DNA from 3 places in the Kitasatospora sp. NPDC001175 genome. Region 1 is predicted to be linked to each of the others. Evidence: riboswitches for the same ligand, from Rfam matches in the RefSeq annotation. Region 1 holds a riboswitch; each other region holds the start of a gene.
The links. A riboswitch is a leader RNA that binds a small molecule or an ion and turns the genes downstream of it on or off. The one in region 1 is predicted to bind cyclic di-AMP.
Positions count from the first base shown of each region.

Region 2: linked by a shared signal. The riboswitch ahead of ACWDAK_RS37380 (CAP domain-containing protein) and the one ahead of ACWDAK_RS14840 (transglycosylase family protein) in region 1 are both predicted to bind cyclic di-AMP.
Region 3: linked by a shared signal. The riboswitch ahead of ACWDAK_RS13875 (transglycosylase family protein) and the one ahead of ACWDAK_RS14840 (transglycosylase family protein) in region 1 are both predicted to bind cyclic di-AMP.

Region 1 is NZ_JBSFJU010000016.1:120,092-122,346, forward strand. Features, by position in the region: gene eno (phosphopyruvate hydratase) at 1-38, opposite strand, end outside; gene ACWDAK_RS14840 (transglycosylase family protein) at 272-1,117, opposite strand; cyclic di-AMP (ydaO/yuaA leader) riboswitch at 1,122-1,302, opposite strand; gene ACWDAK_RS14845 (cytochrome P450 family protein) at 1,617-2,255, opposite strand, start outside.
Region 2 is NZ_JBSFJU010000100.1:10,669-12,923, reverse strand. Features, by position in the region: gene pdxR (MocR-like pyridoxine biosynthesis transcription factor PdxR) at 1-89, opposite strand, end outside; gene ACWDAK_RS37385 (DsbA family protein) at 192-833, shown strand; cyclic di-AMP (ydaO/yuaA leader) riboswitch at 1,137-1,269, shown strand; gene ACWDAK_RS37380 (CAP domain-containing protein) at 1,272-2,195, shown strand.
Region 3 is NZ_JBSFJU010000015.1:53,798-56,052, reverse strand. Features, by position in the region: gene ACWDAK_RS13875 (transglycosylase family protein) at 1-951, opposite strand, end outside; cyclic di-AMP (ydaO/yuaA leader) riboswitch at 956-1,100, opposite strand; gene ACWDAK_RS13870 (nucleotide disphospho-sugar-binding domain-containing protein) at 1,606-2,255, opposite strand, start outside.

The DNA of each region.
Region 1 (2,255 bases):
AGAATCTCACGGGCTACGACGACATCAATGGACGGCACGAGGCATCTCCTAGCGGAAGCAGGTCCTACGGACAGGGGGTGCAGTCTGCGGACGATTGCGGAGTCGTTACGACCAGAGCCTAACCGCACCGGGCCTCCGGGCCACGCTGCCCTTGGCTCCGTCTCAGCGTGTGGCCGCTCTACCAGCCGGTAGTTCACCTGAATGACCACAAGCGCGACAAGTGGGGCCGTTTCCGCGACGCGGCGGAAACGGCCCCTCATGCCACCTGGGGTCAGCCCAGCTTGAGCACCTGACCGGGGAGGATCAGGTTGGCGTTGCCGCCGATGGTGGCGCGGTTGACGTCGTAGAGGTGCTGCCAGCCACCGGAGAGGTGCTGGGCCTGGGCGATGCCCGACAGGGTGTCACCCTCCTTGACGGTGTAGTCGCCGGTGGCGGCGCTCTGCGTGGTGGCCGCGGCGGACACCGGGCTCTGCGCCGGGGCCTTCTCGGCGGCGCCGCCCGCGAACTGCTCGTAGATGCTCTGGTGGCTGGTCCAGTACCAGCCGCCGCTCTTCTGGTACCAGTACTTGCCCGACTCGGCGTCGTAACCGGCCTTGCCCGGGAAGGACGGAGTGGCAACCGTGCGCGAAGAGTCCTGGGAGGACTGGCTCTTGTAGCTCTTGGTGCTGCTCTTGCTGCCCGAGGAGCCCGAGCCGGAGCTGCGGGTGTGGCTGCTGGTGTCCACGTCGGCGGCCGAACCGCCCCTGGACAGACCTGCCTTGACGGAGCAGACCGGCCAGGCGCCGGGACCCTGCGAGGCGAGGACCTTCTCGGCGATCGCGATCTGCTGGCCCTTGCTCGCCTGGTTGGCCTGGCCCGCGTACTGGCCGCCGCCGTAGGCCTTCCAGGTGCTGGAGGTGAACTGGAGTCCGCCGTAGAAGCCATTGCCGGTGTTGATGCTCCAGTCGCCGCCGCTCTCGCAGTCGGCGACCTTGTCCCAGGCCGACACGGAGGCGGCGTGTGCGCCGGTGGCGGTGAGCAGCGGCAGCGCTAGACCGACGCCGGCCACACCGGCAGCGGCGATGGCCTTCTCGGCCTGGGTCTTGCGACGATGACGGCCCGAACCGGTGAACAGCATGAAGGTGTCCTCTCCGCACGCCTGCGAGGTGAGCTGTCGGGTTCGGACCGGGAGGTTGGCCCGGCCGCGGCGAGCGGGACAGGAACGCTTCCTGCCCTGCCGACGCGGCTTCACCCCAAGCCGTGGGAACGGCGACGAAACCTGGGTCCCCCGCCCTTGCCCAAGGGTTCTGGTCGGTGTCCCGAGGCGTGATGGGCAAGGTTTGGCGTTCCACGCAACGGGGTTCGCAGCTGCGAACTCATCGGAGACTACGCATACCGTCACACCAATCACAAGCTCATATCCCGTACATCACACGAGAATTACGCTGTGTTTATATGCGCCCACAAACGATGTGACTTTGTCCGGTTTGATGCGCATTCAGAGATCGACAAACGGGGACAAGCCCGACACGCCGTCAGCTCGACACGCCCGGTTCGCCGGGTGTCCGGAAGGCGGCGCGGACCATGTGGCACATCTCACCGAAATCCCGAGAATGACTTCTGGATTACGGGGAAGATCAGCCCTGTCGCGCGGTAAAGGAAACCGGGAGTTCGCGCAGGCCACGCATGATCAGACCGCCGCGCCAGCGCAGTTCGGCGCCTTCGGCGGCAAGGGTCAGGTCGGGCAGCCGGGTCAGCAGGGTCGCCAGCGCGATCTGGCCTTCCAGCCGGGCCAGCGGAGCGCCGATGCAGTAGTGGATTCCGTGGCCGAAACCCAGGTGCGGGTTGTCCTTCCGGGCCAGATCGAGCGTGTTCTGCGCGGCGAACCTGGCCGGGTCGCGGTCCGCGGCCGCCAGCACCACCAGCACCGGGTCGCCGACCGGGATCTCCACCCCGCCGATGGTCAGCGGACTGGTCGCGAACCGCCAGGTGGCCAGCTCCACCGGCCCGTCGTAGCGCAGCAGTTCCTCCACCCCGGTGGCCAGCAGCTCCTTCTCGCCGCGTGCCACGGACTCCTGCAGCAGCGCGCGCTGCCCCGGGTTGCGCAGCAGCGCGTACAGACCGTTGCCGATCAGGTTGACGGTGGTCTCGAAGCCGGCGAAGAGAAGGATGAAGGCCATCGCGGCGGCCTCGTTCTCGGTGAGGTGCTCGCCGTGGTCACTGGCCCGGATCAGGCCGGAGATCAGGTCGTCCCCGAGGTCGGCCCGCTTGCGGTG
Region 2 (2,255 bases), on a different contig from region 1:
GGGCGCAGCCGTCCGTCCAGCACCGCGTCCAGCAGCTGCCGGTAGATCCGGGCGGCCCGGTCGCCCCGTCCGCCGAGGGTGACATGCACATCCACAATTGGCCCAATCAGATCGATCCGAATTGGAGCTTAGCCAAGGCCAGTTGGTCACGTAGCGTCTCCTCGGACACTCAAGGAGCAGGAGATTCGTACATGACGACTGTCGAGACGACCGTTGAGACGACGGCCGTGGACATGTGGTTCGACCCGGTGTGCCCGTGGGCGTGGATCGGCTCGCGCTGGCTGCTGGAGGTGGAGCAGGTCCGTCAGGTCCGCAGCCGGTTCCGGGTGTTCGGCCTCGCCGCGCACAACGACGGCCGCGAGGTGGACGACTGGTACCGCCAGTGGCTCGCCGAACGGCGGGGCCCGGCCAGGGTGGTGCTGGCCGCCGAACGCGCGCACGGCAGCGAGGTGCTGCGGGACCTGTACACCGCCCTCGGCAACCGGATCCACCTCGAGAAGGCCCCCATCGGCCGAGAGCTGTACCTGGCCGCGCTGGAGGAGGCGGGCCTGCCCGCCGGACTCGCCGACGCCGCCGACGACGCCGGGCTCGACCCGGTCCTGCTGGCCGGCAACCGGGCGGCCCTCGACCCCATCGGCGAGGACCTCGGCGTGCCCGCGATCCACATCGCCGGTCCCGACGGCTCGGTCAATGCGTTCTTCGGTCCGGTGGTGAGCCCGATCCCCCGCGGTGAGGCGGCCGGGCGGCTGTGGGACGGCATACTGCTCGTCACGGAGGCCGAGGGGTTCTTCGAACTCAAGCGCGGCCGCACATGCGGGCCGATCGTCGACTGACGCGCGCCGGCCGCCTCGTCCGCCCCCCCCGGGGGGGGCGGTGGCCGCCGTGACCGCCATGGACAGTCGAGAGATTTGTCCGATTAGGGCACTTATGCAGCATTGTGTCAGTGAATATGGCAATCCATCAGATCTTCACTGGATGTCCATGTGATGCGCATGATACGAACTTGTGTCTTCCGGGTCGATCTGCCTAGCGTTCAGGCTGTTCGCACCTGCGGACCCTGCCGCCGGGACGCCGAGTCCTGTCCACCGGTCGGCCGGACGTCGAGCAGTGCACCGGGCAGGAGCGGGGGAACCAGGTAGTTTGCCGCGCCCTGCTCGACCCGTTCGCGGGCGAGACGAGCGCGGCTAGGGGTGAAGCCGCCGTGTGCGGCCGGGCTACCTCACGGCCCGAACCCGACAGCTCACCTCGCAGGCGTCGCAGAGGGACGCCCCATGCTGACTTCAGGTACCGGCCGGCATCGCCGCGCGCGCCGGAGGCACACCCCGCGGCTGGCCGCCACCGCCGGGATCGCCGGCGCCGGCCTCATGCTGCCGCTGCTGAGCGCGAGCGGAGCCTCCGCCGCGCCCGGCTCCCACACCTACGCGAGCCATGCCGGGTGGCAGGAGCACCACCAGTACCGGCACCAGAACGACTCCGATCAGCACCACCACCAGGCCGGCCCGCACGCCGCGCGGCCCTCCGCTCCGGCCTCGGCCGAAGCCTCGCACGCCTCGCCGTCGCCGTCCGCCCCGGCCTCCCACGCCTCGGAATCCGCGACCGCGCGCCCAGGCGGCGAGTCCCAGGGCTCCCACTCCGTGCGGCCCTCCGCTCCGACTTCGGCCCCGGCGTCGCACACGTCCGCGCCGTCGTCCCCGGCCGCCTCTCCGTCCGCCCCGGCCACGCACGCCCCCGCCCCCGCGGCCACCACCCCGGCCGCGCAGACCGGTTCGAGCTCGGACGCCGTGCAGCAGGTGCTCGGCCTGATCAACCAGGCGCGGGCCGCCCAGGGTCTGCCGGCCTACACCATCACGGCAGGGCTGACCAGCAGCTCCGAGGCCCACAACCAGACGATGGCCGGCGGCTGCGGCATGTCCCACCAGTGCCCGGGCGAGGCCGAGTTGGGTGCACGGGTGACGGCCGCGGGCGTCCAGTGGAACGCCGTCGGGGAGAACATAGGCTACGGCAACGGGGTCTCCACCTCGGCCCAGGACATCGCCGCAATGGCGGTCAGTCTGACCCAGGACATGCTGAACGAGACGCCGCCGGACGACGGCCACCGCAAGAACATCCTCAGCAGCGAGTTCACCCACATCGGCATCGCCGTCTACCGGGATGCCAGTGGAACCGTCTGGCTCACCCAGGACTTCTCCAACTGACCCGTCCGTCAAGGACGTAGGCCGAGGTCGACCCGCCCCCCCGGGGGGCGGGTCGGGCGC
Region 3 (2,255 bases), on a different contig from region 1:
CGCAGTCGAGGGGGCCGACGGCTGGGCGGGCGCGGCGGGGGAGGCCGGCGTCACGGGCGCGGCGGCGGCGCCGGAACCCGCGGTGGGTGTGCCCGGAAGCTGCGGGGTACCGGTCGCGGAGCCGGGGGCGGGGGTGCCGGTCGCCGGCATCGAGGGGGTGGCCCCCGTCGTCGGGACGCCCGGCTGCGCCGGCTGCGAGGTGCCCGGAGCCGCCGGGCTCGGCGAGGTGGTGTCGGTGCCGGCGCTCGGCTGGGCGGTGGCCGCCGCGCTGTCCATGTGCTTGATGTAGATGTCGTGCTGGACGGTCCAGTGCCAGACGCCGTTGTCCTGGTACCAGTACACGCCGGCGGCCGGGTCGTAGCCCGCGCGGCCGGGGAAGGTCGGAGCTGGGGTGCCGGGCGGAGTGGTGTCGGCGGAAGGCACGCTCGGAGTGGGGGCGGCCGCCGGGGCGTCAGGCGCGGGGGCCGGCGTGGGCGTGGCCGAAGCCTGCGAACCGGGCGCGGTACCGGCCTTGTCGCCGTCATCGTTCTGACGGCCCTTGTCACCGTCATCGTGCCGGCCGCCCTTGCCGCCCTGATCGGTCAGACCGGCCTGCGCGGCGCAGTTGGGCCAGAGGCCGGTGCCGGAGTCTTCGAGGACCCGCTCGGCCACGGCTATCTGCTGGCTCCTGGTGGCGTGGTCGGGCTCGGCGGCGTACTTGTCGCCACCGTGCGAGACCCAGGCGCGCTGCGTCAGACCGAGGCCGCCGTAGTGGCCCTGGCCGTCGTCAGCGCTCCAGTTGCCGCCGGTTTCGCACTGGGCCACGGCGTCCCAGGTCTTGACGGGCGCGGCGTGTGCCCCGGAAGCGGTGAGCAGCGGGAGCGCCAGACCCACGCTCGCCACGCCGGCGGCGGCGATGGCGCGGTCGGCCTGGGTGGGACGGCGGTGGCGGCCAGAGCCGGAAAAGACCACGGAACATTCCTCTCCGTACGCCTACGAGGTGAGCTGTCGGGTTCGGACCGGGAGGTGGCCCGGCCGCGTGGGTACGCGGCTTCACCCCAAGCCGTGGGGGACGGCGACTGACCTGGTTCCCCCGCTCCTGCCCAGGGTGTGCTCGATGTCCCGGAGCGCGAATGGGCAGGACTCGGCGTACTGCGTCCGGGAGTCCGCAACGGCGAACTGCAGGGAGATTAGAGGGATCATCACCTGGATAACAAGCCCGCATCCGGTGCATCACACAAAAATCACGACATTCGTTCAGCCTTCCACTGGACTCCGGCTCTGCTGCTGCCCACGAGCCCGGGGCCGGCTCCGCATGGACACTCAGAGCGGGGAGCGGAGTTGGGTGTGCCGCTGCTGTACCGGGGCCGCCGTTCGACCGCGCCCGCCCGCCCGCGCCCCGAGATCGTGCACCTCCCGATCACCGGTGTCGCCCCGCACCAGGTCCGCCTCGCCTGGTGCGGGACGCGTGCCTCGCCGCTGACCGAGGAGTTCGCCGAGCCCACTGTCGGGTGCAGGAACACCGCTGAGCGGCGCGCGGACCAGCGTGGGCGACCACGCACCTCGGAGATGTGCGGTCATGCTGGTTCCCGCGCCCCTCGGCGGACGTGACGGATCGGGCGGTGCTCAGCGGGTCTCGCGGTACAGCCGCTCGAAGTCGCCGACCAGGGCTGCCGGCGACGGCAGTTCGTCGATCTCGTCCTGCAGGGCGGCAGCCGCGTCGCGCAGGGTCTTGTCGTCGAGCAGCCGGGTGAGCAGCGTGGCGTCCACCGAGTCGCTGTCCGAACGCAGCCCGTACCCCTTGGCCACGGCGGCGTCCACGTTGATGAAGTGGTCGGCGCCCTGCGGCAGGATCAGCTGCGGCACGCCGGCGACGGCGGCGGTGAGCATGGTCCCGGAACCGCCGTGGTGGATCACGGCGTCGCTGACGTCGAGGAGCTCGGCCAGCGGCGTCCACGGGAGCGGACGGATGTTGTCGGGCAGGGTGCCCAGCGGGCTCAGGTCGGCGCTGCCGACGGCGAGCAGGAAGTCCGCGTCGACCTCGGCGGCCTGCTCGGTGAGCCAGGCGATCGGGTTGACACCGGCGTACTCGGTGAGCACCGTGCCCAGGGTGACCGCGATCCGGCGCCGCTCACTGCGGCCGACGAGATCGGAGGGAACGACACCGCCGCCGTTGAAGGGGACGTAGCGGACCCGCCAGCCGCCGCCGTCACCGCCGAGCGAGGCCGGTACCACGTCGATCACGGTGCGCTCGCCGGGACCGGCCACCGAGTGGG